DNA from 3 places in the Paenibacillus sp. MER TA 81-3 genome. Region 3 is predicted to be linked to each of the others. Evidence: riboswitches for the same ligand, from Rfam matches in the RefSeq annotation. Region 3 holds a riboswitch; each other region holds the start of a gene.

Region 1 (10,911 bases), on a different contig from region 3:
GTGGGAACAGGAACAGCGCGATTTGTCGATTTTGGAAAAAATCGGGCGGATGCCGTTCACGCTGCTGGATCGATTTACGCCGAAAGGGCTGCAGCAGAAGATTGCCGAGCTGCTGGATGAATTGGGCAGCTATTTGCATACCGGCGGCAATTACTTGGTGCAGGAGAAGAGTGTGCTCAAGAAGCTGCATGCGAATTGGCAAGAAGCTGATCCGGCAACGGCGGGGCAGTATGCGGAGCCAGACATCGCGCTTGTGGAGGCCATGCCGCTCGCCGTGTGCGATCGTGTGGCGGAACAGGTGCGGGAGGCGAACAAGACGATGGCGTTCGCTCAAGGGGCGACGACCGGGTTCGGCGGCATCTTTACGCTTGCCATCGATATTCCCGCCGTGCTTGGGTTGGGGCTGAAGGTGCTGCAGGAGACGGCGATTTGCTACGGCTATCATCCGAACGATGTGAGGGAGCGCGTCTTTATCGTCAAGTGCATGCAGTTGGCTACGTCGGACGTCGTCGGAAAGCGGGCCATCTTGAAGGACTTGGCCGATTATGATAATCCGGACCGTGCTCGTGATGCCATCTCTGAAGTGCAGGGCTGGCGGGAGACGATGGCCTCGTTCACCGATAGCTTCGGGTGGAAGAAGCTGTTTCAGTCGATTCCCGTGCTCGGCATGGTGCTCGGCTCCTTCATGAACCGCTCCATGATTCACGATATGGCTGAGACTGCACAGAACATGTACCGCAAGCGGGCGGTTAAGGCGCGGTTGCGGGAATTGGATTCAGGTCTCTAATGTTTTTGTAAATATTTACATCTCTTTTTCATCTCTTTTTCAGGTTAATGGTTTATAATGGTTCCTTACCTTCAAACTATGAAAACGAGAGGATTGGGGCAATGACCACAAAACCACCTATCCAATCAGGTGAAAAAGAACGAATTGAAGAGATTACGATTATGCGTGCGCTCGCCTTTTTTGCTATCGTTCTGCAGCATAGCATTGGCGAGTACATCTATCGTGCGGATATTTTGCCTGGGGATGCTGTCATGTTGGGGATGCTGTATCACTTTACGCGATACGGAACGTTGACTTTCGTCTTCTTGTCGACCGTCATCTTGTTCTATAATTACGATGCTTCTCTTGATTACGGTCGGTTCATCAAGCGGCGCGCGCAGTCCGTGCTCGTGCCTTTCGCGCTGTGGACCTTGATATACGGCGTATTCACGCTGCAAGGGCAACTGCTGACGAAGGAAGGCTGGGTGCTGCTGAGCCAGCAGTTTCTCACGCCGACTTACGGATATCAATTATGGTTCATCCCGATGATCTTTCAGCTGTACCTCCTCTACCCGTGGCTGGCACGGTTCGTGCAGGCTGTGCGGAAGCGGCTATTCACTTGGTTCGGAGTCATATCCGTACGCCATGTGACGGGGATACTGCTCGTGCTCGGAGCGGCTTATGCAGGTCTCATGTATTGGTCATACTATAAGGCCGCGGGGTGGGCGGAATCGGTCGGCGGAATTGGACAAGTGCTTGCCGGGCACCGGACGATGATCGTCATATTTTACTTTTTCTACATTGCGCTTGGCATTGTGTGCGCGCTTCATCTGCAGCGGTGGCGGCAGTGGGTGCAGCAGGCTGCTTCCTGGAACTTATTTATTTTTATCGCGTGCTACATCTTCATCGGTTATGATCTGCTGTCCGCAGGGATCACGCCAATTAACTTGAATATCTCGACGTATTTGAAGCCGACTGTCTTCGTGCTCATCGTAGTGCAGATGCTGCTCATTTACGCGATTGCGCTGCATATCCAGAAGCGAGGCGGATTGATGCAGCTGTTCTTGCGGATGGCCGGAACGTATTCGTTCGGCGGATATTTGGTGCATGCGCTCGTGCTGGCGCTGGTGTCCCGATTTACCCGCCAGCTATCGCTGGAAGGCTTTCACCTGATCGCTACTGTATTGACGTTTGTAGTGGTTGCAGGGGCATCGCTTTTTATCGCCAGATGGCTGCAGCACTCGCCATTCGCAAGCTTGTTCATCGGGGCGAAGCGCAGGAAGACAAGCTCAGCAGAGGTGGCCAGAAGCCGGCGAGGAGAAGCGAGTTCTTCTTACTCCTAGCGCCGCATCTTTTCTTTTCTGCTAAAATAAGGGTTGACATTTACGGGTTTACCATTTTATGATGAGTATACATTTTGGAAAAAGGAGGTTGATGAAGATGACATGGAATCAATATGTGACAGTGCAACTGCATAATGATAGTGAACGGTCTCTCGTCGGCCTCTACGGAGTGAGAACAAGATAATCGAGCGATCCCCCTCGGGGGAGGCTAATATCGGTTGCTTGGCCATGGACGATGAAGTCTGTGGCTTTTTTGTATGTTCGGATGGCCGCAGGACGAGAGTCTGCGGTCTTTTTTTGTGATTTTTGGAACAGAGCAGAACGGAAACTGGAAAGGAACTTTAAAATATATGTATACAAATGATTCTTTATATAATGGGCAGGAGCAGGAGCAGGAGTGCTATTATCGCACAATGGAGCTGCCTGCCGGGACGCTGCACGTCTATGCCAATAATGCCCTCTACCATGATTTGGGGGCCAAAGTATTTGGAATGGCCAACAACAATTTGCAAATTCCGAACCGGGTCTATATGAGCTATACCCCGGACGTTCATGTCGGTGTCGGAACGTGCATCGGCACAACGGCGGTCTGGAACGCGAGCAACGGTTACGTATCTCCCTCCATCGTCGGGAGCGATATCGGTTGCGGCATGCGGGTCCATCTCACGAATTTGCACCGCGACGCATTGCAGGATGTGAAGCTGCGGCGCAAGCTCGTGAAGGCGATAGAAAAGATGATCCCCATCGATTCCCATGCGCGTGGTCATTTCTCTGACATCCGCTTGGAGCATGTGTTGGTGAAAGGGCTCCATGGCTTGCCGAAGAAATATGTGCCAGATGCCTATACGCCGAAGAAGGCGACGTCCTTAACTCATGTGGAGCACAGCAAGTTCGCGTTCGACGAGGACGTGCTGGACGCGATGCCGGCAGCGGCGTGGCACCGCTCCCACCGTCAGCTCGGAACTCTTGGCAGCGGCAACCACTTTGCAGAAATCCAAGCCGTGGAAATCGACGAGTCGAACCGGGAGGTCGCGGAAGCTTGGGGATTGTTCGATGGCCAAGTCATCGTCATGATCCATTCCGGCTCCCGCGCTTGGGGTGGCGCCGTCAGTCAACTCTGCAGCAAAGAAATGGCGCAGTGGATGCGCTCGATCGGCAGCGGCACGGCCGATCCGAAGCTCGTGTTCGCGCCGCTTGCCGAACCCGTGGCAGAGCGCTATGTTCATCTGATGTATTCAGCGCTCAACTATGCCGTGGTGAATCGGCATCTGATGGCTTATGGCATCCGCGAGGCGTTCCGCGACGTGTTCGGCACGAAGGTGGAGATGAGCACGCTGTACGATTTAATGCACAACTATGCGTGGGAAGAAAGCCATGACGGACGCCGCATGTTCGTACACCGCAAGGGGGCGACCCGCGCGTTGCCGCCGCAGCACCCGGACAATCCGAAGCCGTATGCGGCAACTGGACATCCGGCGCTCATCCCGGGCTCGATGGGCAGCGCGTCCTATCTCATGGTTGGCCGTGAGGCAGGGGCGGCGAACTATTATTCCATCTGTCATGGGGCGGGGCGCGTCCGGTCTCGCAGCGCCACGAAGCAGCTGGTGACGGTCGACGAGTTCGCGGCTTCGCTGCGGGTTGGCACGGAGGACGAGGTGGTCGTGAACCAGCGCACGCTGGAATCGATTATCGACGAATCGCCGCAAGCCTACAAGGATGTGGAGCAAATTATAGAGAGCGTCGTTGGGGCCGGACTTGCCGGCGTAGTGGCGAGATGCAAGCCTTTGGCTACGGTCAAAGGCGGGTAGCATGCGGGCAGCGCGTTCGCTGCGCCCGCTCTGAACCAGATAGACCGCATTCCGCTATGGGATGTGGTCTATCACCGTTGTGTAGCGCGTCTTATTGGCACGCGCTGTGCGCAAGGCCGCCGTGCGCTATTGCGGCATTGGCAACCTGCGCTAGCCGCGCCGCTTGAGCCGCATTGTGCGCTATGGAAGGCCTGCGCGCACTATGAACGGATAGCCGGGCGTAGCATGGCATGCGCTGAGAATCGGCTCGTTCATTGGAAAAGATCCAATAGAAGTTCCCATTTCAAGTGGCAATGGTTCATTCTACTGGAAAATCTCCAATCAAATCCCCCTATTTCAGTGATAGAGCCGTACTTGAGGCCATTTGACTGTACCATTTCCAATGGAAGCACCCTCTCGGCGCTCATCTTCAACAATCTACTGTACGAAATCCAATGGATGTGAGCATAGTAAGTTAAATGTGCAAAGGCATTACTGTACAAATGAGCAGAGACAGCATGCTAATAGTAAGTACTCGTTAAGAGCCATAAAAACTGCTGGATTCCTTGATTGGATTCAGTCGCAAGGACCGCTGCCCCAGCGCCTGCTATCGCCACTCCTATAACCTATAACCTACCACCACCTGCCGCTAGCCCTGCACTGCCTCCTAGTTCAAGGTTCTGCACAAGATAGCGATTGGAGAGGAGGCCGCGCCGGCAATGGCAATCTCTAGTGGGATATTGAGTACACTATGAGCCCTTACCGTTACATTCATGAGTTCACAAGCTTCATTCGGCGCTTTGACGATCGGCACCCCGTACGTGACGCCCTTTATTTTGACGGCCCCTGCAAATGCTCCGCCGCGCGGATTAAGATAAACAGCCACTTGCTTCGCTTTATACGTGCGGTTGATAAGACGGACCGATACTTTATATTTGGAGCCATATTGTCCTTTATTATCAAAGGCGTGTTCCGGGTCATAGCTTAAGGCTGCTTTGTACAGAAAGTCATTCCCTTTGCCCATGATGCTCACGCTCTGCTCCCCTTGCCTTACATCAAAGGAAATCGAGTTGCCCCGAATGTCCGCAAAATCCCAAGAGCCTCGCGGGTGGGGAGAATTCGGCGTTACAGGCGGCTCCCGGTGCGTTCTGAGCTCTGCACAATCATGGTTGGCCAATACCGAACGTACCATAAACTGCAACGCTCTCTTCCTTTTCTTCTTCTGTTTCACTGTAAACTCCACAACAGCACCGCTTAATGTATTGGGATTCATTTGCATTTCGTATACGATGCCAATGTCTCCGCCTTGAACTGACTTGTCCACGGGAGGGCGAATATTCCATGTCCCGCCTATGAGGGCTTTGGCCATGCACAATCCTGCTGCAAGAAAATTTTCTGTATGCAACACTTCCTGTACACTTACTTTGGAAATTTGAATCATATTAGTACTATCTGCAACGCCATCATTGCTGACCGTGACCGCCGCCCGCACGGGAATGTCCAACCGATTATAATGCCACAGAAACACGCGGTACGATACGCTGTTGCTATCCTTTACCGTATCATGCCATACCGTGGCCATATGGTTGACGAACGGCACGCTGTCATTAATCGATTCGGGATTATCGCTAATAAACAACCGTCTTCTGCCACTTCCTCGCGCTCCTGAAATATCTGATGGTACCGGTACGGCGCTTAATTCGACTTTTTGTTTGTCAGGCTGTGTACAAGACATGAATATCCCTCCTTTGAAATAAATGAAGGCGCAGGTGTACAAGATCATTGTATGAGCCATGTGGGTGAGACAAGACGATAAATCTATTTTTCTTCTCTTGCGGTTGTATAATTGATGCACAGCATAGCAGAACAAATGAAATAGACCGCACACCTTAGGAAAGGGCGGGTCTATATCTTGGTGCGTCGGTTAGTCGTCATTTTGTTCATCTGGAGGCTTAGGTTCTTTCAGGAAATGCACATAATCCGCACCCGTTTGCAGGAAAAAGGAGTACGCATCGAGCGGGTGCTCGTCCGATGCGAATGAAATGCATATGCGATAATTGCTCTTTGTCTTGAATTCGTTGTACGTAAAGGCAATCAGCCTTAGCGGAGCCGTGTGTGTGATGGTCGATTCTTGGAGGTCGTGAAACACGGTGGGATACTTCTTTTTTAATATGCTGATTCGATGATATGACAGCTGTTGAAGATAACTGCTCTTGTCTTGGTCCATAATTTCGAATCCGTAGTTGAAGTCCCCTTTATGAAGCACAACGATTTGTTCATTCCCAAGCATGTACATCGCCTTAAATTGGTACCATAGGTGTTCATCCCGTTCATTACACAACACGACGTCCTGAACGTTGTGGATTCTAGGTATCACACGATCACCTCGAAGACATATATTACTTCTATAACGTCATAATAACATTTATATATACTAAAAACAACAATAGCATTCATAATGGTGTTTTGATCGCCATAGCTTTCTTATATGCTAAGGATGAGGTGAACGGAATGGCGGACTTGAAAATATTTTTAGGAGATCGGATTCGACAGCTGCGCAAGCTGAAAGGATATACCCAAGCGGATCTCGGGGACAAATGCGGAATGAAAGCATCATACATCGGAGGTGCCGAGCGCGGCAGCATTAATATTTCACTGGATTCGCTAGAGCGGATAATTCGGGCGCTTGACGTAAACATTGAGGAATTCTTCCAGTTCGATACAGCCAACGTAAACGCCGAACGCCTCGGTATCGCCGGCACACTTGAGCTGCATGTGAAGCTGCTTAAGGGCAGGGAGCCAGACGACGTGAAGCTTGTCCATCGCATTGCCAAAGATATGTTAGAGACGTTTGACCGCAGAATGAATACATAATTGAAGGGGCCTGCAAAGCCTCTTTTTTTTGGATTGGCGTGCCCAGAAGCACGCATCTTCTTGCCGGTGAGAGTCCAGTCGCGGGAGGGCCAAGTTCAGCGCTCGGTGATAAGGCTTCCGTGTCGCGACCTTATGTGTACTCTCCCATACAGCCAGGAAGGATACCATCGAGGGTATGAATACCTCGAAGACATATATTACTTCTATATTGACATAATAACATTTATATATAATAAAAACAATAATGGCATTCATAATGGTATTTTGATCGCGATAGCTTTCTTATATGCTTAGGATGAGGTGAACGGAATGGCGGACTTGAAAATATTTTTAGGAGATCGGATTCGACAGCTGCGCAAGTTCAAAGGATATACCCAAGCGGAGCTCGGAGACAAATGTGAAATGAAGGCTTCGTACATCGGAGGTGCCGAGCGCGGCAGCATTAATATTTCGTTGAATTCACTAGAGCGGATGATTCGGGCGCTTGACGTAAGTATTGAGGATTTCTTCGCGTTCGATACAGCCAACGTAGACGCCGAACGTCTCGGTATCGCCGGTACACTTGAGCTGCATGTGAAGCTGCTTAAGGGCAGGGAACCGGACGACGTGAAGCTTGTCCATCGCATTGCCACAGATATGCTCGCGACATTTGACCGCAGAATGAATACATAAAATGGAGTAAGGGGCCCGCAAGGCCTCTTTTTTGTATCGTCTCACTTTCCCCTTCATTCAGATGACAGCTTTTCTTCCTTTTTAATCATGACTGTGATGTTCTGCGGCTTCTATTGTATCTGCTGAGTTTCCAGCGACCAGGTCCAGAAAATGGCCTGCAACTGTACTGGATCCACTGTATGTGCGGCACTCGGTGATAGGCTTATATGCCCTGTCCGTATGTGCACCCTCCCATACAATCAGGAGGGATAACATCGATGCTCATATGTAGATTAATGCTTCTTGCTTTTGTGCGTTTTGAGCTGCTGTGCTTCTGTCTGTTGGATTTCGTCCAATAGATTGATGAGGTTGTGTGGAGAAAGGAAACTTCCATTGGATACTGTACAGTCAAATGACCTAATATTCGGCTGCTTCACCGGACTAGGACTGATTTCATTGGAGGTTTTCCAGTGGATTGCACCATTTCCGCTTAACATGTGAATTTCCATTGGATGTTTTCCAATGGCAGTGCTGCTTCAATACGCTTGGTCACCGATAAGCAGCGCTCGGCTGCTACACTGCCCAAAGCTTGGCAACGCGCGCGGTCCCGAAGCGCTCGTTGTGGCAGCTGGAGCGAGTCTGAACCCCTATGGTTCCGTTGCACTCGTGAAATGCACGTGATTCGACGTATTGCAGATATGTTGTGCACGACTGAGTGTATTGCAAGGAATTAGTGTTGTTGTGCACGACTTGGACATATTGATTTATTGTGCTCAATTGGACTTTGGGGCTCTTGCAAAAGGCTTGAGGCAGTACTGTGAAGCGGTACTCGGTGAGAAGGCTTATGAGCCCTGTCCTTACCCTGCCCTTATGTGCACTCTCCCATATAATCAGGAGTGATAACGTCGAGGAAAAGGTACACGTAATATCATACACAAATGACATGACACAGGAGGGATATGTTACGGAAAAGACAGACGGTCATATCTTGCGCGAACGGCATGACGTAAGCCAATGAGGAGAGTGAGCCGACCGCATAAAAGGAGCCGCTTCCTCCTGATGGAAGGGGAGAATGAAGCAAAGGAGCGGTTGAAGCGAATCACTGTCGTCTGATGCCACTGCACGAACGGAACATTTCGTTACTGATCACAACTCGTGATATATGACAATCTTGGAAATGTGAGGCATGCAATATACATAATTTCACTGCAATAACCGATAAATGATAGTGAAGGAGCGGCCGCTTCTGAGTGATAGGTTTCGAAGAAGAAGATAATTTTCAATTATGTATATGAATATATGAAAAAATAAGCATGTAATAACAGAAAAAGGCACACCGTTCGAGAGAATGTGCCGCAAAGCTACAGGGGCTAATGTCTTCCTTCCGGCAGACGATGCCAGCCTGTTGCCTGCCATCCTGATTCTTATGATGAAGAAGGTGACAATGGGGGCGCCTTTTTTTATTTTCTTGATTCTACAATATGCACACGATGGAAGGAGAATGACGTAATCATGCGGTTTACTTTTAAAAAGTGGTCTATGTTGCTAATGTCTTGTCTGCTTTTTGTGACTTCCTTCTCAGCAGCCGGTGCAGCCAACCGTCCGACGACGATGGCTCAGAACGGAATGGTAACTACGCCTCACTATTTGGCATCCGCGGCGGCTCTGCAAGCGCTTGAGGATGGGGGCAACGCCGTGGAAGCCGCCATTGCGGCCGCATCCACGCTCGCCGTCGTCTACCCGCACTATACGAGCATTGGCGGAGACAGCTTCTGGCTGATCTACAACGCCAAGACGAAAGAAGTCAAGGCGCTGAACGCGAGCGGGCGATCGGGAGAGAACGTCACCATCGATTTTTATAAAAATAAAGGGTATGACAAAATCCCATCGCGCGGATATCTTGCGGCCAACACTGTGCCGGGGGCGGTATCTGGCTGGGGAGAAGCTTATGAATATGCTAAAAAATCGATGGACCGCCATTTGCCATGGGACAAAGTGCTGGAACGGGCCATTGGATATGCGGAAAATGGCTACCCGGTAACGCCGAATCAGGAGTACTGGACGAAGCTGAATCTAGATACAAGCGACAAGGAATTGAAAAACCTGCAGCGCTTCGAAAGCTTCCGTGACACCTTCCTGAAGCCGAACGGGGAAGCTTATAAACCAGGTGAAGTCATGGTGCAGAAGGACTTGGCCAAGACATTGCAGACAATTGCGAACAAAGGGGCAGACGCCTTCTATAAAGGTGAAATCGCCGATAAAATCGTCAAGGACATTCAGGAAAATGGCGGAGTGCTGACGAAGAAGGATTTTGCCGAGCACAAAGCGGATTGGGTGAAGCCGATTTCTGTCGATTACCGCGGATATACAGCGTACAACGTTCCGCCGAACTCGCAGGGCATGGCGTCATTGTCTATCCTCAACATTTTGAACAACTTTGATGTGAAGAGTATGGGGGAAGGCACGGCCGATTATTACCATGTTATCGTGGAGGCTACCAAGCAGGCATTTGCCGATCGAGACAAGTGGCTGACTGACCCTGATTTCGTTGATATTCCGCTTGACCAGCTGTTGTCTAAGCAGCATGGCCAAGACATGGCTGCCCGCATTGATATGAAGAAAGCGGCAGAATCCGTCAAGCCGCTCGATCCAAAAGGGGATACGGTATGGCTTGGCTTCGTGGATAAGGACGGCAACGCCGTATCTTTGATTCAGAGCCATTACTTTGACTACGGTGCAGGCGTCGTCGCTAAGGACACCGGCGTTATTTTGCAAAATCGGGGCAGCTTCTTCTCCTTGGACCCGAACCATATTAACAAGCTGGAACCGAAAAAGCGCACGTTCCATACGTTGAATCCGGCGATGCTCTTAAAAGGAAATAAGCCATATGTGCTGTACGGCACGCAGGGCGGCGAAGGGCAACCGCAGACACAGACGGCGCTTATTACGCGAATTGTCGACTTCGGATTTACAGTGCAGGATGCGATCGAAGCGCCGAGATGGCTGCATGGACGCAACTGGGGATCCTCGTCGAACGATCTGAAGATGGAAGGACGCGTTCCGCAGGCGGTACGGGATGAACTCGTGAAGCGCGGCCATCCGGTGCAGCCGATTGCCGAATACACGGATACGGTTGGCCAATCAGGTGTCATCCTGATTAATCCGGACACCAACGTCAAATTCGGCGGTGCCGATCCGCGGGGCGAAGGAGCGGCGCTAGGCTATTAATTAAATGGATGTGTGAGACGGAAGACTGCCGGGCAGGTACCGGCAGTCTGCTGCCGTCGCAACGCAATGACGGCGCTAGAGGTAGGAAATGGAGATGAAACCGATGGGAAAGTTGGAACCGTTTCTCAACAAAGCGATGGCTAGAAACGGGTTGTTATCACGGTTTACCGGGAAGCTGGGAAATAAGCTGGCGGCGTGGTTTCTCATCGTCGCATTAATTCCGCTGCTGCTTACATCCCTGTATTTATATCAGTTCAGTTCG
Region 2 (10,911 bases), on a different contig from region 3:
CTGGAGATCGCGTTGCCTCGTAAAGCAAAGAGCACCGTATTTTGGGCGTTTAATGTTGTTTTTTCGCTCATTCTTTTTGCAGCTACTTTGTATCAGATTCATTTTAACTCGGTGCCGACGTATACGGCGTTTGGAGAATTGGGGCAGGTACCTCAGATCCAATCCAGCATTCGTCCACTGATCAAACCCTCACATTTTCTGTTTTTTGGAGATTTTGTGATTGCCGCGATCATCGGGGGGATTCGCTTCTCCGGCCGCCGTCGGGACTTTCATATTCAGACTTCGGGTATAGCATTTGGCTCCTCGCGGGTCATCGGATACAGATGGAAGGTTGCTACTGCCTTCATTTTGGTGCTATGCATCGGTTTCTCAATGCTTTTCATTCATAATGGAGAAGCCATTGATAATGAACTTGTGAAGGCTGAGAATCTCGGATTTTTGAATTTTCAGGTGGCTACCGCTATTAAAAATAAAAGAGAGAATGATTTGATTGCCAATGGAAATATGCAGCTGACGATAGCACAAGTGAAGTCGCTGCAATCGACCTACCCTTATCAGGAAGATAGCTCACAAGCAGCAAAGCCTGCCTATTTCGGTTCAGCCAAAAACATGAACTTAATTATTGTGCAAATGGAAGCATTTCAGAACTTCCCCATTCATTTAAAATTGGAGCAGCAGGAAATTACACCTGTACTGAACAGCCTTGCCAAAGAAAGCTATTATTTCCCGTTCTTTTATCAGCAAATCGGCCAAGGCAATACGTCGGATGCGGAGTTCTTGTCCAACACTTCCATCTACCCGACGGGGAAGGTTGCCATGTCAACGGGTTTTGGAAACAGACAGCTGCCGAGTCTGCCGCGTCTCCTGCATGAACATGAATATCAATCGGCAACCTTTCATATCAATGATGTTCAGTTTTGGAGCCGTGATTTATTGTACCCGGGACTTGCTTTTGATCATTACTATGATAAGCCTTTTTATAACAATGACTTTTTTAATGACTTCGGCGCTTCGGATGAAGAGATGTACCGAGTCGGCATCGAGAAGCTGGTCGAGACGTCCAGCAACGGCAAGCCATTCTATGCCCAGTTCGTTACGACGTCCAGCCATGCCCCGTTTGTCATTCCGGAAGATCGCCGGAGATTGAACGTCCCAGCAGATATGAAAGGAACGCAGCTGGGCAATTATTTGGAAGCTATCAACTATACCGATTACGCGCTTGGCCAATTCATTGAACAATTGAAAGAAAAAGGGCTCTGGGATAATACGATGCTTGTTGTCTATGGAGATCACTCCGGAGTCAACCCGAAAGAGACGGATGGGAAGGAAATTACGTCTCGGCTGGGCATTCCTTACGATAATCTGGTCAGTCGCTTTAACATCCCTCTCTTCATTCACGTTCCGGGCCAAGGCGAAGGCAAGGTCGTTGAACGAATAGGCGGACAGATTGATATATTGCCGACTGTAGCCAATCTGATGGGAATATCGCTGAAGGAGCAACAGTTCACTGCGTTTGGACGCGATTTGTTGAACACGGATAACAACGTTATTGGGATGCGATATTATCTGCCCACAGGCTCCTTTTTCAATAACGATGTATTATTTGTTCCAGGTGAAGGCTTTGACGATGGAACGGCCATTTCTTTAAAGACGCTCCAACCTGTACAAGTTCAGAGTTCATATCGCAAGGACTATGATTATATAATGTCACTGATGAAATTATCGGACGAATACGTTCAACTATTGCCAAAACGATAGGAACGAATGAACTGCGCCGAGTCGGCAGCAACCTCGGCTTTTCAGACAAGGCGATGTGGTGTACTCTAAAGGAAGAATCGGATACCTACTTTATTGAAAAAGGAGATACGATCTTACCATGGCATACTTTGCAGCAATACTGGAAATGAAAGATGCATCCAAAAATCAGACGTTTCGCCAACAGCATTTGGATTACTTGGACAAGCTGAAGGAGCAGGGCAAGCTATTTGCCAAAGGTCCATTCGGTGACGGTTCGGGCGGTATGGTCGTATACATCGCCGACTCGATGGAGGAAGCTCGGCAGATTGCGGAGAACGATCCGTACGTGGTGGAAGGCGTAAGACAACTCAACTTGCGAGAGTGGAAAATTTAAAAGTACGGAACGTTAGCAACAAAGAAACAAAAGAAACAAAAGCAACGAAAGTAACAAAAGCAACAAAAGCAACGAAAGCAACGAAAGTAACAAAAGTAACAAAAGTAACAAAAGTAACAAAAGTAACAAAAGTAAAAAAAGTAACAAAAGTAACAAATGCTACGAAAGAAACAAAAGCAACGAAAGTAACAAATGCTACGAAAGAAACAGCAACAAAAGAAACAGCAACAAAAGCAACGGAGTAAAAAAACCGCTCCTGCCCTGGAGGCTCAACATGATGGATGAAATGAACCGATTGACGGATAACGGCATAGAAAACATAGAACAAGATGGCGATGTCATCGACGGGCTGGATAATTTGCTGCTGCTGGATCGGACGAATGATCTTGCGGAAGAGGATGCGCTCTATCCGTTCGCGCTTGATGAGCTGTTATGTAGGCATGTGGGCATGGGCGGTGCGCCGTTGTGTCATCTATGGCGCCATCCCCGTGCCTTCGTCATGGGGCAGCGCGACAGCCGCCTGCCCGGAGCCGGGGAAGCGCAGCGCTGGCTACATTCGCTTGGGTACTCGACCGGCGTGCGCAATACCGGCGGCGCGGCTGTGCCGCTCGACCTAGGCGTCGTCAACATTTCGCTCATCCTGCCGAAGCATGAGCGGGGAGACAAGCATTTTCACAGCGACTTCGAGCGGATGTACCACCTGATTCAGCTTGCGCTCCGCGAGACCGGCTGTCGGGTGGACAAGGGCGAAGTCGAAGGTGCCTACTGCCCGGGCGACTTCGATCTCAGCATTGGCGGCCGCAAGTTCTGCGGCATTGCCCAGAGGAGGCAAGCGCACGCGTATATCGTGCAGGCGTTCGTTATCGCCGCAGGCTCAGGACGGGAGAGCACGCAACTGGTGCGCGCGTTTTATGAGCGAGCGGCCGCCGGAGCGGAACGACTGGATCACCCCGTCGTTACAGAGGAGAGCACGGCCAGCTTGGAGGAATCGGCCGGACTCGGTTCCGGGGCGGCCGAGGTGTTCACGGAGGCGGTGAAGCGCGTCATTCGCACTCGGCAGACGGCGCAAGGATTGACCGAAGCCGCAGCCAAGCTGTGGCTGCCAGAGCCAGATCAGGTGCGGGAGACGATGGAATTGTTCCAGCGCCGGTATGGGATTGCGCCGTAGGCTGGTCCGTGGCAACAATTCGCAAAAATGTTAACAAGGGATGGGATAATTATATCCGGTCCCTTGTTTGCATATAACCCATATAACCCATATAACACATATAACACATATAACAACCACTACAGCAATCTCATTTGAATCATTAGTAGAGAATGTGACATCATTCGCTCCTTTGCATCACTCTTTCCTTCCATCAGGAGATATATTTCGCCTGCATCCTAGTGTGTTAATTTCCCCTTCCTTGAGAAGGGGTTCTCGTTTACTCCTTTGCATCACTCTTTCCTTCCATCAGGAGATATATTTCGCCTGCATCCTAGTGTGTTAATTTCCCTTTCCTTGAGAATGGGTTCTCGTTCACTCCTTTGCATCACTCTTTCCTTCCATCAGGAGATATATTTCGCCTGCATCCTAGTGTGTTAATTTCCTCTTCCTTGAGAAGGGGTTCTCGTTTTCTCCTTTGCGTCACTCTTTCCTTCCATCAGGAGATATATTTCGCCTGCATCCTAGTGTGTTAATTTCCTCTTCCTTGAGAAGGGGTTCTCGTTCACTCCTTTGCATCACTCTCCCCTTTATTCAGAACAGCATAACGTTCCCCTGAAAACGAGAATATTTCATAATATTAGAAAATAAACTTGATAAACGAACATTTGTTCTGTATAATGAGTATAGGAACATATATTTTTAAGTTAGGCCAAATCATTACGGGACGAGGAGGATGACTTTATGGAGGCATTGCAATCTGTCGATACATTGGAAGAGTTGCAGCGTCAGTTTCATAACGAATCTTCTTGCGTCTCTTTCCTATATAATTTGAAGTGGCCACATGGTTTTGTCTGCCCACGCTGTCAGCACGCCCATGCCTACGTCATCCGGACACGCCGGCTTCCACTGTACGAGTGCCGCGCTTGCCGCCATCAGACATCGCTCATCGCTGGCACGGTCATGGAAGGCAGCCGCACGTCCTTGCAGAAGTGGCTTACTACATTCTGGCTTGTCTCTCGTTCCGATATCGGCATCAACGCCGTTCGGCTCAGCTCGATTATCGAGGTTACATACAAGACCGCTTGGTTGATGCTGCATAAGATCCGAGCCGCGATTAGCCGTGGTGATACCGTTCGGCCGCTGGCAGGGATAGTTCATGGCTTTGTGGCCTTCTATGGCCATCATCCTTCTAGACAACTTAACCCTCGGGAATGCCCTCTGATCGTTGCTGAATCCGTCATGCCAGACGGACAAACGGGCGAACTCAAGATGAAGCTAGTGGAGCCAACTCACCACTCGAACAAGTTGCTGCTCCGCTCTGACTGCGAACACTTCGCTGATCTGCATGTTGCTAAGACTGCTACCGAGACATCCATCATCCGACACAATTTCCAGGTTCGCCGCAACAGTCCTTTATATCAATCCTTCAAACTGGCGTGGCGCTGGATGAACGACACATTTCACGGGATAGGCGCCAAATATCTTCAGGCATACCTGGATGAATTTTGCTTTCGATTCAATACATCTCTCCAACATACGTCCGCTTGGGAGCAACTATTGTACTTATGCGTGGCTGTGCTTTCCCCTTCCTCAGCTGCTTCTTGCACCCGATTTGAGGAGCCCTTAGTTTCAGGCATACAAATAGCAGCATGACATATTTGATTGCGTCGCACCTTGAACGAGTCGTTATTGCGAAACGTGTTACACCTCATTAGTTTATTCCGTTTCAACTGCGGCTGTTTGAGAGTTCTGGCAGTATTTCTAGCACTGTCCCAGTTGTCGATGATTGAGCGTCTTGGCAGTATTTCTAGTACCGTCCCAGTTGTCGATGATTGAGCGTCTTGGCAGTATTACTAGCACCGTTCCGGTTGTCGATGATTGAGCGTCCTGGCAGTATTTCTAGCACAGTTCCTCTTGTGACTGTTTGACGGTTTTAGTTGTGACTTTTTCACGGTTCCGCTCGTTACTCCTTCGGCGTTCTTTATGTTGAAAATCTTTTTCTGAAATATTCATCTTATGTTGTAGCTCTCAAGTTTTTACTTTTCGGAAAATGAAAAGGTGCTGCTATAATCAAGCACAAGCGCTGGTATCGCCATGTATCAACTTAATGTAGTTTCTGAACTAAGGGGAGAGTGGAGCTAAGTGCTAAAAGAAAGGATCCTACTATGAACGTAATACCTGAAGGATTACAGCGTTTCAAGCGTAGTCTGTAGGCCCGCATTATAGACCGTAGACTGCATTCCGTAGACCGTAGACCCGCATTCCGTAGACTGTATACCGTGGAACGTAGTGTTCAGGTCTAGGGTGCAGCAGCACCAAATGGAATAGGTAAATGGTAGGATAGGAAAATAAGACCGTCTGCTTCAGAGAGGCGGTCTTGTTTCTGTTCTGGAAAAGGGCGGAAACGTTAGTGTTCACATTTTTATCACATTATCGCTATCGCTCATGAAAACAACATGGAACTGGATAATTGTTCTGCTCCAAAGCGCATTGTATCGCACAAAAAAACTTAAAATAACCGAAAATTCATCATTTTTTGACATAAGTTGATTTGCATTGTCGAAAAATCGAAAGTAAAATGAAGGTAGGCGTTTAAGTTTTCATCTTAACGTTCCGATGTATTATATGGGTCTTGAGTTGGATGTTCTATCTGTTTCTCAAGTTTATAACCATGTTTTGTATACTTTAGACCTAATCGACGCAGCATGTCGCGAATGCCAGTGCGTGACATTTCAAGATGAAATTCTGACTGCAGCAAGGCATGAATATCGCGCATGCTCCAATGAGAAGCCCCTTGAGCAAAAGGCGAAGGAGTGGAGACGATACGACGAATCAATTCTCGTTCCTGCTCCTGGGACAGCAACCTTGGTTTGCCTGGAGCGAGGCTGCGGGCAAGTAAATGCTCCATGCCACCTTCGTTGAACAGTTTGACATAAACGGATACGGATTGGCGATGGATGCCCAACTGCACGGCTACGTCTTTGGCGAAAGCACCGGACATGATGAGTTGGATGGCCCGCACTCGATTGGCGAGTTGAACATCGTCTAAGCTGGAAGCCAGTTGTTCTAGTGTTGGCTCGTCCCAGCCATGATTGTTGGAGATAGATAGTTTTTTCATCATACTCACTCACTTGAGATTTTATTTTAGTATAGGTCTTCATGAACAAAGGTATTCATTTCCAGTGGGTGGATGTGTAAACAAATACGTATGAAAACCGAAATATATAACTTGATAAAGGCAAACTTATCGAAAGGTAAGGACGCAAAGCCTCGGGCCTAACATCCAGCAAGCGGATTATGGCGGCCGGGTTGCCATTCTATGTTGCGGTACATCAACATTTATTTGGTGACGAGGCTATTGGGGACAATAGTCTTTTTTTTGCGTTTAGAGGATGAATCGGATTATGAATATTGTCATGTTGAAATTGGAGGGTGGTTCTCCTCACGATAAGATGAACCGGCTGATTGACAGACTAATCCCGCATATTACTCCTGAAAAATACAAAAGACTGGACAGGCTCCGTAAGCATAAGGAGCGGCAGCGCTTGGTCGTCGCGGATATTCTGGTCCGCAGTCTGCTTTGTCGAAAATTGGGACAGCGAAACGATGAGCTTTTTTTTCGCACCAATGAATACGGCAAGCCCTATCTTAAAGGGAATCCCGTTTATTTCAACGTCTCCCATTCAGGAAATATCGTCGTGGCTGCGGTTGATAACGCGCCAATCGGAATTGATATCGAACGAATGAGAGAGTGGGATATGGATGTGGCTCGTCTTATATGCGCGCCGCGCGAGTGGGATATGCTCACATGTACAGACGGTGATCGCGCGCGCCAGGAACGGTTCTTCACCATTTGGACGGCGAAAGAGAGCTGTCTCAAGGCGATCGGAACGGGGTTCGGCATGCTTCCGAGCTTGCTCGAAATCGTGACAGAAACCGCTGCTGTACCGCATAGCGATCCTGTATGGAGTGTTGACGATTACTATGTAAAACAATACTCCGGGGTTGAAGCAGGCTATAGTATGGCGGTTTGTGCACAGCATGCAGAGTTCGCCGAGCAAGTAGAATACATAACAGTGGAACAATTGACTCATCGATTTATGATTTATCGTTGAACGAGATAAAGGAGTGGACATAGATTGGCTTCAATTCAATTGACAGTGGAAAAGTTGGTCGGACACGACGCACATTCTTTTGAGCTGCCGGCGGATACGGTACGCCTCTTGACCGAGCGTTCGAGCGAGCATTCCGTCAAGCTGGAATCCGTTATTTGCGGGGCTTGGGCTGCACTGCTTTCTCGGTTTTACAACTCGGAACAAGTGGCCCTTCATGTTGTGGGATCGGAGAACGGCAAAGGCGCTCATACCATAGTTAGCCAGAGCGACGTAACGATAGCTGGCATCGTGAGCATTCATGACAGTCTGTCGTCCTGCGCTGACACAGTGAGCGTGACTTGCTCAGCAGCATTAGAGGACAGTGGCGTTGCGACTTATTGCTGGTGCGGCGCCGGAATCTGTCCCGAGCTTCCGAAGGACCAAGACGTAAGCGGGCTGCACGGCAGATTTCAATATGCTGGCGCAGATGGTGTGACATCACCGATATTTACGATTTATTATGAACAAAATCACTTCCAGCAAACGACGATAGAACGGTTGGCGGTCTACTTCCTGCAGCTCCTTCAAGAGGCGGCACGGCATCCGCAGAAAACAATCGGCGAGTTGGAAATGCTGACGGAACAAGATAAGCGACAGTTGATTCATGATATGAACCGGACTCAAGTGGAATATCCGAAGACTTTCACGGTACAGGCACTGTTCGAACAGCAGGTGCTTCAAGCTCCAGACCGAGTTGCTGTTGTGGAAGACGAGCGGGAGCTCACATACCGGGAATTGAACAAAAAGGCGAATCAATTAGCCCGCCGTCTGCGGAAGCAGGGGGTGACCCGCGAGCAAACCGTCGGTATTATGGCAGAGCGAACCGCGGAAATGGTCATAGGGATACTAGCGATTTTAAAAGCAGGAGGAACTTATGTCCCTCTAGATCCCGATCACCCGCAGGACCGCATTCAATACGTATTGGAGGACAGCGGCACTCGATTGGTACTGACGAGCCGGTTAGCGGCCGATTATTTACCCGGTGCAATCGAACGCGTCATCATCGACGACCCGGATCTTGCCACTGAACTGGAGGATAATCTGTCCCCTGTCAATCAGCCGGAGGATCTTATCTATATCATTTACACATCAGGCTCGACGGGCCGGCCGAAAGGTGTGATGGTAACGCACCGTAATGTCATCCGGCTGGTCAAACATACGAACTATGTGAAGTTCGGCCAAGACGATCGCATTTTGCAGACGGGATCGCTGGTGTTCGATGCATCGACCTTTGAAATCTGGGGCTCGCTCTTGAACGGATTGGGACTGGTGTTGGTTGATAAAACGACGATATTGGATGCAGAGCAGTTGGAACAAGCCATTATCCGTCACGACGTGACGATTATGTTCCTGACGACGGCGCTGTTCATTCAATTGGTGGACCGCAACCCGCGCATATTCGCTCCGCTCCGCCAACTGCTAGTCGGTGGAGAACTGATGTCGCCGAAGCATTTCTACCGCGCGGCGAAAGAGTGTGCGCCAATCGCGATATCCAATATTTACGGTCCGACCGAGAATACGACCTTTTCCACCTCTTTCGAGCTAAAGCACGAGGTGGATGGGACGATACCCATCGGTACACCGATTACGAACTCGACTGCCTATGTCGTGAATGAGTACGGCAAGCTGCAGCCAATAGGGGCGGTAGGCGAGCTGTGGGTCGGCGGCGAGGGCGTTGCGCGCGGCTATTTGAATCAGGAGGAGCTGACCCAGGAGAAGTTCATCGATAGCCCATTCGTGCAAGGGGAACGGATTTATAAGACGGGTGACCTTGTGCGGATGCTGACGAACGGCAGTATTGAATTCGTAGGCCGCAAGGATCACCAAGTGAAGATTCGCGGCTATCGGATGGAGCTCGGTGAGATTGAAGCGCAAATTCATGCTCACGAGCAAGTGACGGAAGCGATTGTCATCGACTTCGAAGAGACTCCGGGTCAGAAGGCGCTTTGCGCCTATATCGTGGCGGAAGGCGGTATGACGGCGGCCGAAATCCGGGAGTATCTGTCACAGCATCTGCCGGAATATATGGTGCCTGCCTATTTCATGTTCCTGGACCGGATGCCGCTTACGATTAACGGCAAGATCGACCGGGCGAAGCTGCCGCAGCCAGAGAAGCGGGAGCGGGCTGCCGCCGGCTATACGGCGCCTGTCAGCGAGACGGAAATCAAGCTCGCGTACATGTGGGAGGAACTGCTCGGCATTGCGCCAATCGGAACGAAGGACCATTTCTTCGAACTGGGAGGGCACTCGTTGAAGATGGCTCAGCTGCAGGCGAAGATTGCGGCCGCATTCCGTGTCACGCTGTCCTTCAAGGAGCTGTTCGCGAATCCGTTCATCGGCAAGCTGGCCGCGCTGATCGATGAGGGCGAAGCAGGACGGTTCGAGGCGATTGAGCCAGCGGAAGCGAAGCCGCATTATCGTCTCGCTCCGGCGCAGACGCGTATGTTCGCGCTGCAGCAGCGGGGCGGAGTCGGCATGGCCTATCACATACCGCTCGTGTACCAGGTGAAGGGAAAGCTAGACGCCGGACGGCTCGAACAGGCGCTAAATCGGCTAGTGGAACGCCACGAAGCGTTCAGGACCTCGTTCCATTGGGAGCAGGATGAAGTTATCCAGAAGGTGCATGCTCACACCGGCTTCCGGATGCCGCTCATCGAAGCGGAAGGCCGCACCGCAGCGGAACTGGCCGACGAATTTGTCCAGCCATTCCAACTGGACGAGGCGCCTCTGTTCCGGGCGGCATTGGCCAAGCTCGGGGAAGATGATTATGTTCTCTTGCTGGACATCCACCATATCGTCTTTGACGGCACGTCGCTCAGCATCTTTGCAGAAGAGCTGTCGGCGCTGTACGAGGGGAAGGATCTTACGCCAGTACGATTGCAGTATAAAGACTATGCTGAATGGCAATCGCAGCGGAAGCAGGATATTGCCGCACATGAAGGGCATTGGCTGCGCGTTCTGGAGGGAGAGCTTCCGGTACTGGAGCTTCCAGCCGATTCCCCGCGTCCGAACGTGCAATCGTTCGAGGGGGACATCGTGCGTGTGACACTGCCGGCTGAAGCGACTGCAGGCTTGAAGCAGATGGCCCTTGACCAGGGAACGACGCTATATATGGCGCTGTTGTCCATTTACAACGTGCTGCTCTCCAAATATGCGGACAAGGAAGATGTCATCGTCGGCTGTGCGATTGCTGCACGTACACATGCTGATCTGAACCGTATGATGGGCATGTTCGTCAATACGCTGCCGATTCGGAGCTACCCGGAAGGTGAAAAAACGTTCGCCTCTTACTTGGAAGAAATGAAGGTTACTCTTCTGTCGGCGTACGAGCATCAGGATTATCCGCTGGACAGCTTGATCGATCGTCTGCAGCTAAAGCGGGATGTGAGCCGGAATCCGCTGTTCGATACGGTATTCGTCATGCAGAACATGGGAGATACATCGCTCCAGATGGGGGACGCAGCATTCGTGACGGT
Region 3 (10,911 bases):
GCCTTCTTCAACGCATTCTCTGCAAAGGTCTTGCCGTCTTCTTCGATATCCGGAATATGCGGAAAATCCGCCATGCTCAATACTTGCTTGCCCAAAGGGGAGAAGGCAAGCTGAAATTCCTTCAGCTTGCCTTGGTTCTGTGTCGCAATAATAATCGTATTACTTGCGATTTCCATGTCCGCCAGCCCCCCCTGTCGCAGTCATTGCCTGCACGGCAATTTTATCCGCGATAGGTCCGAGCGCTTCCTTCTGCAGCTCCACGATATTCATAATCCCCTTCTCTGCGCTCGCGAGGAGCTCGTTCAATTCCTCGCGCGAGAACGGACTGTCTTCGCCTGTTCCTTGAACTTCGACGAATTTTCCGTTCCCGGTCATGACTACGTTCATATCTACTTTGGCTGTAGAGTCCTCATTATAGTTTAAGTCAAGCAGCGTTTCACCTTGAATAACCCCGACGCTGACGGAAGCCAAAAAGTCGGTGATCGGGAACTTCGGCAGCGAATGCTGAACTGCAATCTTGTTGATGGCCATGGCCATCGCGACAAACGCACCCGTAATCGAAGTCGTGCGCGTTCCCCCATCCGCCTGCAAAACATCACAATCGAGCGTAATCGTCCGTTCGCCGAGCGCATGCAGATCTACCACAGAACGCAGCGCGCGTCCTATTAGGCGCTGAATTTCCATCGTTCTACCATTGACTTTGCCGCGTGCCGATTCGCGCTGATTGCGAACTTGCGTCGCGCGCGGAAGCATCGAGTATTCCGCCGTTATCCACCCTTTGCCTTGACCTTTCATAAACGGGGGAACTTTCTCATCGACCGAAGCCGTACACATAACGACCGTGTCGCCTACTTCGATCATTACGGATCCTTCCGCATATTTATTCGTGTTCGTCCGAATCGTAATTGGGCGGAGGTCATCCGCCTTTCGTCCGTTGCTTCTCATGTAAGTGCCTCCTACAATTCCACTGTCATCCGTAAAGTAACATCCCCTATTCTACCAAAGACCTTGGCGAAAATCATCAACCTTTCCAAGCCAAGTTTACAACAGGACGTGCCACCGGCTCAGAATAGTCTTTCTTATCCGTACCTTGAATATCCGCTATGCCGTTCATTTTGACCTGCACCTTGGCGATGCCTTTCTGTTCTGTCATGGACAGCACGACGGCTTTTACCAGCTCCGCGGGAATCGGATCACCCTCTGCAAACATGCTGTCTGCCAAGTCCACCGTCAACGTATCGCCTGAACGGACAATTTCGTTAATTTTCGTTTCCTTCGTAATAGTCATGGCCATCGCCTTTTTATCGAGCGGACCTTCAATCATTTGCTCCAGCGCTGCCTGAATAGGATCGTCAGAAGGCTCGATCAGGCGCGTAACCGGAACAAAATATGATTTTCCGTCCTCACTGTAGCTCGAGAAATAGAGCGTGACCGGCATCGAATGCAAATAGTTCACCGTGTCCGGCTTCTCTACGTTAATCCCGAACTGACGGTTAAGCGGCACATCGAGCGGCATGCCATCCACGGGCATTTCATTCAATTTCTGCGAATCCATCCACAGCTGAACATTCTCGATATCTGGCAAAGAGGTCAGCGTCCACGTGATCGACTCCAATATTTTACGCTCCTGTGCCGGTTCATAGCTTGCAAACTGCTTCGACAGCTCGACAATAGCGAGCTTCTGATCCGGCTTGAGCGTCAAGTTCGTTACGGTTGTCCCTTTGGGGAGCGTCGCTGTAAATCCAGAAGGCAGCTTATCCTTATGCATGCCTCCCTCCACAAGCAATTCCATGGACGCTTGCGCCAGCGATTTCGTATTGTCCGCATCCCATTGGTACGAGATTGGAGCCAAATAACCGTGACGGTCCTGTACGAACACCGTCATGTTGGCATTCAATTGCGCTTCATCCTGCAGAGACGGGCTTGTCCCGAGCAAGCTGGTCTTTGCTTCCGTCGAGGCCAACATTTGCGCCTCCACATCAGCTGGCGGCTGATCTATCGCTCCGTCGCTTCCTCCACAAGCGCTAAGCAAAAAAGGCAGTGTCAGCACGACCGCGAGCGCCCCTTGTCGTAATCCTCGTGTCCGCATCATATGCGAAACACCTCCTTAATGACGATTTCGTCAGGGGTGACTATGATGCGTTCCCCTCCCGTTTGTCCTATGTATACGAGATGGCTGTCCAAAACATGACGATTTTAGGGATTTTAGAGAGGTTGTCCAAAAAGTCACCTTTTTGAACACGCTCTTCAAGGAAATTGTTTCCTCCTCTTTTAAGTAGAGGATGAAGGTATTGGGTGTATCTTTGTCGTATACATAAGAGTACCCATCTGAAGAAATAATATGGAAGTGAAAGAAAAAGAGGTGATTGCCATGACTCAACCGATCGAACCAATGGCTCGAGAAGCGACTAAACCGTACAGCTTGGATAGTGAAAAAGTGCAAAACGCTACGCGCGAATGGCTGCTTAAACGGGGCGTGACTGTTGATAAAATCGCGGAACTCGTTATGTTTCTGCAACAGCAGTATTTTCCGGAACTGACAATGGAGTATTGTATATACAATATAGAGCAGGTGCTGGAGAAGCGTGAAGTTCAGAACGCTGTATTGACGGGTATCCAGCTCGATATTATGGCTGAAGAAGGCAAGCTGTTTCCCGCCCTTCAGGAAATGGTTGAGAATGACGAAGGCTTATACGGCGTAGATGAAGTGCTGGCGTTCTCGATTGTCAATGTATACGGAAGCATCGGATTTACGAACTTCGGCTATGTGGATAAAGTAAAGCCGGGCATTCTGGAGAAGCTGAACGACAAACGCGACGGTGAAATTCACACGTTCCTCGATGATATCGTCGGTGCCATCGCGGCTGCGGCCAGCAGCAGAATCGCCCACAGGAAGCAGGCCGAACGCGAAGAGGAAATGGGGCAATTGCGGCAAAATGAATAGGCACGATAAATAGAGCTGATGAAAACCGGTTGCGGTGATCATCAGCTTTTTTTGTGCGGATGCCTAACAATACGCAATTTCAATCCACCTTTCAGATTTTGTATAGATGGATCATTTAATATACCGTAGGAAAGCGCCTTGGGATACGGGTGAAACCAATCGTTTTCATGGACAAGAAGCGAAAGCCATGATGCAGGCGCGACTTGTCCCTATTTCAAGGAGGTGTGCTGCAATTATTGGCCTTAGTTTCGAGATTCAGCGCGTTACCAAGTTCAGAAATGAAAATCGAGGAAAGGAGGAACCATCCGTATGAAGAGAATCAAGAAGTTTCAGGCCATTGTATGGGCGTTAGTGCTTATATTGAATGTCGTGCTGTCCCCTGCAGCGGCACATGCCAATGATGCATCAGGCGATGGCAGCATCATCAGGTTGAGCGTGAACGAACAAGAGGTGCTGACTGGAAAGACGTTTACTTATACGATCGATTACAGTCTTTCCAGTACAACGGGAGATTTCTCGAGTGCTGTTATCGAACTCCCCCTGCCCGAAGGTGTCGAACTCGTTAATGATGATGGGAAAGGCATTAAAGGCGACGAATTCGCACTAGGAGAGTATGACGATCAGGAGCGCAAGGTCACGTTTACCTTTAAAGCTGACACAGCGTCCGGCAAGACAGGAACATTGCAGGTCAACGCTCGTTTCCCTAACTATACAATGCCTAACGGGACGACTGCTTCAACAAATGTCGCTTTTAAACGCAGCCCTGACAGCACGCCTGTCGAGTTCAATACCGCTGCCGTCACGGCAGTCGCTTCCGCAGAATGGGCGCTCGTAAAGGAGCGGGTCGTTCCCGTTGAGGGAATTCAACCTCGGCCCGGAACTAATGTCACCTATCAAATAACGCTCAAAGATATAAAGGGAAAAAACAATTCAGAAAAATACGGAAATCTTAACGTAAGCCATGTGACCATTACCGACATTTTGCCGGACGCAGCTGCGTTCATTAAGGCTGAACCTGCGCCATCTTCCCAGAAGGGTCAAACACTGACATGGGACATCGACGCCGATAAGCTGAACAACAAACCAAAAGATCGTTCCGCAACTATTCTCGTCACCGTGTCTTATCCAGAAAATGTGCTTGAACTTGTTGAAGACGACCCGCCAGTCGAAATAATTGATGAACATGGCAAAGTCGTATATAAAGGTTCCGGGGTAACAAATAAAGCTGCGGCTTCTTTGCAGCCATTGGGCGAAAATCCGCTTGATAATCTCAAAGCTGAGGCTAAACACGGATTTATAAAAGAACCTAATGGCGGCATGTGGATCTACAAACAGATCTGGGACGGCGCGGAAAAAGAACTATCAGAAGGACAGGGAGTCACCTATTCGATCGGAGGTCTCAGCAACTCGGCCAACGTGCCGTTGGACAATGTGAAGATAACCGACATGACACCCATGGGCATGACCTTGGAGTTTATCGATCTCCCTAGATTTGCCGGAGAGCAGCTTGGCTCATACAGCTTGGAATATACGACAAATCCTGAACCCGATGAAGGAGATTGGAAAATTTGGAGAAGCGCCCTATCCTTCCTTTCTGAGTATAGAGTAGACGCCAAAGATCTCCCTTCGGTAAAGCCTGAGGAAATTAAAGGTATTCGGCTCGTATTCGGCAATGTTCCGCTTCATTTCCAGCAACAAAATGCACTGCAATTGCGTTATACGTTCACGTCTTACAAGGACGTGGAACAAGACGGGTACAAATATGGAAGTTTCCCGCTCTTAAATCAAAAATTTCCCGACAACAAATATGGATATTTAGACGAGGAAAATGGTCTGCCATCCGATGAAGAGGCTCGTTTCCACAACAAGCAATGGAAGCAGATCATTAACTATGCCAAGTTGGAATACGGATATGGTACGGAACGGAAAGAGCATTGGGATGCAATCAAGGCTCTCGCCGTTGCCGAACGTCCGTTCATTCAAGTGGAGAAATATGCTAATGGCTCCTCATTCAAGCCAGGCGACAAAGTCACGTATACACTCAAAGTGACGAATAAAAGCCCGAACGGCGTACCTTTTAAAGATCCGATCGTATCTGACTTGCTGCCGCGAGAGCTGGAGTATGTAGAAAGTTCTTGGAAGTTGGATATGGAAAAAAGCGCTGTGCCAACTCCAGATTTCAAACGAGAAGATCTCAACAGCCAAGGAAGCAAGCTCATTTGGACGTGGGGTCCAGACACCTTTACTCTGGAGCCGAACAAGACGCTCATCATTACATTCGACGCCAATGTGAGCACAGGCGTAACGACAGGCGCGATCGATAATGAAGTGGAAGTTACATCGGCAACGCAAACTTATGTGAACAGCTTCCCTAAAAACTTTGACAACCAAAAGTTCAAAGATGGCAAATGGTACGTCTATAGCAATGTAACAATCAACGTTAATTCGGCTACCAATCTTGAAGCGGTGAAGTATGTGCAAGGCGATCTGGACAACGGACAATGGTCCAAATATCCGGCTATAGGAACCGTCTCATCCGGTGGCAAAATCAACTACAAGCTGGAAGTAAAAAACTCCGGTACTGTTGACGTAAAAAAGGTAACGATCGTTGATGTTCTTCCGCGTAAAGGCGATATCGGCGTAATTGACAGATCACCGCGTGACAGCAAGTGGAGCCCTATTTTAACAGAGGCGATTAAGTACGAGAATGTGGACGTCTACTACAGTACAAGTAACAATGTATCCATGACGACGGGCTCGTGGAGCACCGAACCGCCGCAAGATCTGACGACGGTAAAAGCTCTGAAATTCGTGTTTGCGCAGCAAACTGCTTTAAAACCTGGGGAAACGAAAGTGCTGGAATGGACGATGCGGTCGCCTGTTGGGGCACCGGTCGGAGATGAGGAGATCGCATGGAATTCTTTCGGCTTTACGGCTTCACGGACCGACACAAATACCGACCTGTTGCCAGCCGAACCGCTCAAGGTAGGAATTAAAATCAAGAATAGTCCGAAGGCTGAGATCGGCAATTATGTTTGGTTTGACAAAGACGGCACCGGAATTCAGACGAATGATTCCCATTTAGGCGTCAACGGCGTCAAAGTAGAATTATATGACGCCGTCAGTAAGGAACTTCTGGAAGCCACGTTGACAGGTGACGATCATAAAGGGAACCCAGGCTACTATCTGTTTACAGGACTAGATAAAGGTAAATATTTCGTTAAATTCCATCTTCCAGAAGAGTATACGGGGTTCACTAAACAAGGTGCAGGCGATGACAGGAACCTTGATTCCGACGCCAAGCCAGAAGGCACGACGGACATCATTGAGCTCAATAGAGGCGATAAACGCCATGACATCGATGCCGGATTAGTAAAGAGAAAACTCCCGCCTAACCCTGAACCGAAAAAGGGAGCAATCGGAAAATATGTCTGGTTTGATACGAACGGCAATGGAATTCAGGACGATGGGGATACTGGCATCAACGGTGTTACCGTGGAGTTGTACAACAATGAAGGCAACAAGAAGCTCACTTCCACAGTGACCCGCTCCGTATACTACAGTACAGTCACGAATTCGGTGTATGATCCTACAGTAACGGGTTCTGTGTATGATCCGACTGTGACAGACTATGTATACAGACCAGGATATTATCTCTTCGACAATTTGGATGCAGGCGATTATAAGGTCAAATTCATTGCACCGGACAGTTATACCTTCACTTTGAAAGGCGAAGGCAAAGATCGGGTACGCGATTCCAATGCTGATGCCAACGGTTGGACAGATGTCATAGCTCTTGCACAAGGTGAGCATAACATGACAATCGATGCGGGACTGGTTCGCGACCCGGTAGACCCTGTAGATCCGGTAGATCCAGTTGAACCTAATAAAGGTTCCATCGGTAATTACGTCTGGTTCGATACGAACCGCAATGGGATTCAGGACGACGAGGATACTGGCATGAACGGCATTACCATACAACTGTACGATACTAACGGCACATGGTTAAGATCAACGGTGACAGAAACGGTATATAAAGACACAGTTACCGGCGCAGTGTACGAATCAGGCAAACCTGGATACTATCTCTTCGATAACTTGGATGCAGGCGTGTATAAACTTAGATTCATTGCACCGGGCGGTTACAACTTCACTGTGAAAGGCGCGGGCAACGATAGAGCGCTTGATTCCGACGCTTATATGGACGGGTGGACTGATGTCGTCACTCTCGCCCAAGGTGAGCATAACATGACAATCGATGCGGGACTCGTTCGCAAACCGTCGGAACCAGGCCCAGATCCCGATCCTGATCGGTCAGGCGGGTCAGATAGTTCAGGCAATTCCGGAGGAGGTTCATCTTCAACGAATCCAACGACGGAGCCTGATAGACCGTCTGAGCCATCTAATCCGGATTCAGAACGAGATGAACCTTCCGATGTCAATTATCCAGGAGACAACACTGAAGGAGAACAAGATGAAAATAACGATGACGCTAATGATACCGAGATAGATGGCGATACCGACTCCAAGCCAATAACGGATGAACAGCCAAAATCCAAACCAAAAAATATGGATACGCTGCCTCAAACAGGCGAAGAATCCCCTGTTACACCTGTCATCGGTGTCATCTTATGCACGTTAGCTCTCGTCGCATGGTTAGCACGAAAAAAATTGTTCGCGCAAAGCTAACCAAATAGCCGTCAAGGAAAGATGCCTCACGGCTTGTAACTGCCCAAAATAGTATGTACAACCTTTTCTGATTCATATATAGTGTAAATAGTTACATTGATATTCGAAATGGATAACGGCAAACTCTAGCGAAAGCAGAGGACGCAAAGCCACGGGTCTAATGCATGTGTATACATGCGATGACAGCCGGGTTGCCCTAATTGCGACATTTGTCGTCGCGCTTATTTGAGCGCCGCCGTTAGGGCGGCGCTTTTTGTCGTCGCCCTAACATACCGTTATTCATCTCATTCAAGCATAAATCTTAAAAGTGCGTGTTCAAAAAGGCCGGTTGTCAGCACCGAGAAGGTTGCAGGAACTCGAAGCGTATGCTTCCGAAGCGAGTTTTGCTCCGCAAAATTTGTAAGGAGCAGCGCAGTGTAGGCGAGACTACATGAGCAGCGGACTTTTTGAACAACCTCTAAAAGAATGGGAGATGGTATTATGTCGAAACGTGTTGTTTCAATATTAGGCACTAATAACGCTGTGGTATACAGACGACAGCATTATACACAACGAGGAAAGTGGTATGTACCCTTATTCGTCACCATTATGATTGCGGCCTTGTTCTGTTCCTCTCAATCAGCACATGCAGCCAATGAACATCCCGCGACTGCATCAAGCGGCTCATCTGACCATTATACCCAGATGATTGTGAAGTCAAGTTCGAAGAACCAAACTGATTTCATTGTGCAAGGCGTATCCATCGGCATGAGCGAACAAGCTTTGATTGATGTGTTAGGAGAACCAGCCCGCAAAGATGTAAGCGAATACGGCTTTGAATGGTTTATCTACAATCACAATTATAAGCGGTACTTGCAAGTCGGCGTAAATAACAGCAAAGTAGTAGCTCTCTACACGAACGCCCAAGATTGGACATCCGCGAGCGGCATTCAATTTGGTTCGACGAAATCAGAGGTGGAAGCTGCACTCGGCCCCGCACTCACCAAGATAAAAAAAGGGAACACCAATTATAATTACAAAGACAACGGCGGCAAGCTGAGCATTCATCGAGTTGGCGACCTGTATGCAACCGTATTTTACGATTTGAACCAGCAGGGCACGGTTACGGCGATTCAGCTTATCGCTGCGGAAACGGAATTAGCGTTTAAAGGATACTACGGTACGCCTAGTGAACGCTTGCGTGAAAGCTTTGAACGGGAAGTGTTCGATCTGACCAATGCTATCCGCGTGCGCTACGGCAAGGAACCATACGAGTGGAACGATGTTATTGCGGATACAGCACGCAAACATAGCACAGATATGAAGAGCAGAAATTTTTTCAACCATAACGACCCTGACGGAAAAACACCTTTCGATCGGATCAAAAAGGACGGCATCACTTACAAAGTGGCTGGAGAAAACATTGCAGCCGGCCAGACAAGTGCCATCTTTGTCCACGAGGACTGGATGAACTCTAGCAAGCACCGCAAAAATATAATGGGGGAATATGAACAACTGGGCGTCGGGATATCCTTCGGGGGCAAATCAAATGTATTCTACACGCAAAACTTTTATACTCCAAATCTTTGACGCCACGCTCCGGACAAGCATGTTACGGACAAGCACGCACAGCCGCCGCATGAATAAGATGTGGCGGCTTTCATTGCAGCTTTCCGCCCAACTTTAAGTGCGTAATCAAAAGGGTCACTTTTCAGCACCGAGAAGGGCCTTAATAATGAGCCGATGTGTCGGATTATCCATCGGTTCGCAAGTAATCAGCGTCAATTGCTTGTCATCCTTGTTCTGATCAAGCACGGACAAGTCTTCCGGTTCGACTATAAACTTCTTATTCACCTTGTATACATAAGTGTTGTTCGTCGTTTCGATCTTAATTTCATCGCCGGCTTCGAGTTCGTCAAGCCGATTGAAGTGCCGTCCGAATGTTTGGCTGCGGTGACTCGCTAGAACGAAGTTCCCCGTTGTGCCCGGCGTGCGATTCGGCACTACGACCCCACTTCCATGCTTCAACGACTGTGCTGTGGCTCCCGCAAGCATCGGCTCCCGCAAATCGATTTTCTCAATCGAGATGGCGCCGTATAAAGGTATGCCGTCTATCATCACTTCAGGATCTGGATCCGATTCTGCAGTTCGTACATCAGATGTAGGGAGGGATGCTTTAGAGAGTAGAGGCTGTGCCAAGTTATCCGCGTAAGAGCTTTCCTTCGGAATAGCGTCCCATTCGGTCAGCAAATGCAACTCTCGCTGTTGTTCCACATACTGCACCCACTTGGGATAAAAGATTAATATTAAACCGACAAGCAGCAACGTGAGTGCAGCTACGTTCCATATTTTCATTTTGACGCGTGTGTTCATGGCAAGGATTGCACTCCTTTTCCCCATTAAAGTGCGTGATCACAAGTGGACTTTTTGAACAAACTCTTAAAGTATGATCTTATTATGTTTACGCAATTGGCGCTATTCTGATTCGGATGCAACACGCTATCTGTCGGATGTTGTTGTCCATTGCCATGTATGCAGCGGTTGCAGCTTCTGCGCCAGCCCCCGACGCTCCAACTCCAGCAGATGAGCGAGCATCTCCCCCATAGCGAACCGGAACTGATGCACCGTCAATCGCTCCAACGAGCCGAACCAAGTGCAGCACAGTTCATAGGCTGTGCGGGGCTCTGTCAAGGAAGCGGCGATCCCGGCGAGACGCTCTTCGTGATGGCGCAGCAGTTCCTCGATGCGAGAGGAATAGTGACTGAACGGATGGCGATGACCCGGCAGCGCCAGATTGACTTTCAGTTGCAACAGCCGCTTAAGTCCCGTCATGTAAGAATAAAGCGGCTCTGGATCGCTTCCTGGCATAAAGCTTACATTCGGAGAAATTTGCGGCAGCACATGATCCCCGGCGACCAGAATACCGCTTGCTTTGTCATAGAAGCTCATATGCCCGGGAGCGTGGCCGTGAGTCTCAATCGTGTTCCAACTACGGCCGCCAAAGGCAACTTTTTGATCGTCTCGAATAAAGCTGACTTGCGGAAGCGGAGACACAAGCGGAATGAAGCTGTCCATATGTTCGCCTATGGCCTGCACGACCTCATCAGGCGCGCCGTGCTCTTCAAATAACAGCTGCATGGCGGACGCCATCGTCTGGGAAGAATCCCACAGCATCTGCGCATGACGCCACCCCGTCTCCGACAGCCATACCGGCGCGCCGAATTGCCGCTGCAGTTCGCCCGCTATGCCTAGATGATCGGGATGATAATGGGTAAGAACGATTTGCGCCACATCGTCGC

The links. Region 3 has a riboswitch for cyclic di-GMP ahead of M3650_RS10755 (CAP domain-containing protein). Riboswitches for the same ligand answer to the same signal wherever they lie in the genome.
Region 1: another riboswitch for cyclic di-GMP. It lies ahead of ggt (gamma-glutamyltransferase); the one in region 3 lies ahead of M3650_RS10755 (CAP domain-containing protein).
Region 2: another riboswitch for cyclic di-GMP. It lies ahead of M3650_RS23460 (4'-phosphopantetheinyl transferase family protein); the one in region 3 lies ahead of M3650_RS10755 (CAP domain-containing protein).

The regions. Positions count from the first base shown of each region.
Region 1 is NZ_JAMAWB010000038.1:20,278-31,188, forward strand. It holds gene M3650_RS30650 (EcsC family protein) at 1-787, shown strand, start outside; gene M3650_RS30655 (acyltransferase) at 889-2,109, shown strand; gene M3650_RS30660 (RtcB family protein) at 2,460-3,917, shown strand; gene M3650_RS30665 (hypothetical protein) at 4,009-4,149, opposite strand; gene M3650_RS30670 (hypothetical protein) at 4,564-5,631, opposite strand; gene M3650_RS30675 (arylsulfatase regulator) at 5,821-6,273, opposite strand; gene M3650_RS30680 (helix-turn-helix domain-containing protein) at 6,363-6,770, shown strand; gene M3650_RS30685 (helix-turn-helix domain-containing protein) at 7,080-7,442, shown strand; gene M3650_RS30690 (hypothetical protein) at 7,944-8,102, shown strand; cyclic di-GMP riboswitch class I at 8,742-8,834, shown strand; gene ggt (gamma-glutamyltransferase) at 8,934-10,649, shown strand; gene M3650_RS30700 (methyl-accepting chemotaxis protein) at 10,753-10,911, shown strand, end outside.
Region 2 is NZ_JAMAWB010000019.1:96,963-107,873, reverse strand. It holds gene M3650_RS23490 (LTA synthase family protein) at 1-1,758, shown strand, start outside; gene M3650_RS23485 (YciI family protein) at 1,877-2,131, shown strand; gene M3650_RS23480 (hypothetical protein) at 2,119-2,376, shown strand; gene M3650_RS23475 (lipoate--protein ligase family protein) at 2,418-3,299, shown strand; gene M3650_RS23470 (transposase) at 4,023-4,934, shown strand; gene M3650_RS23465 (helix-turn-helix domain-containing protein) at 5,887-6,399, opposite strand; cyclic di-GMP riboswitch class I at 6,509-6,598, shown strand; gene M3650_RS23460 (4'-phosphopantetheinyl transferase family protein) at 6,686-7,396, shown strand; gene M3650_RS23455 (non-ribosomal peptide synthetase) at 7,421-10,911, shown strand, end outside.
Region 3 is NZ_JAMAWB010000006.1:258,140-269,050, reverse strand. It holds gene M3650_RS10780 (XTP/dITP diphosphatase) at 1-176, opposite strand, end outside; gene rph (ribonuclease PH) at 160-945, opposite strand; gene M3650_RS10770 (GerMN domain-containing protein) at 1,022-2,092, opposite strand; gene M3650_RS10765 (phosphatidylglycerophosphatase A family protein) at 2,372-2,944, shown strand; gene M3650_RS10760 (SdrD B-like domain-containing protein) at 3,254-7,633, shown strand; cyclic di-GMP riboswitch class I at 7,741-7,832, shown strand; gene M3650_RS10755 (CAP domain-containing protein) at 8,114-9,202, shown strand; gene M3650_RS10750 (class D sortase) at 9,317-9,985, opposite strand; gene M3650_RS10745 (MBL fold metallo-hydrolase) at 10,112-10,911, opposite strand, start outside.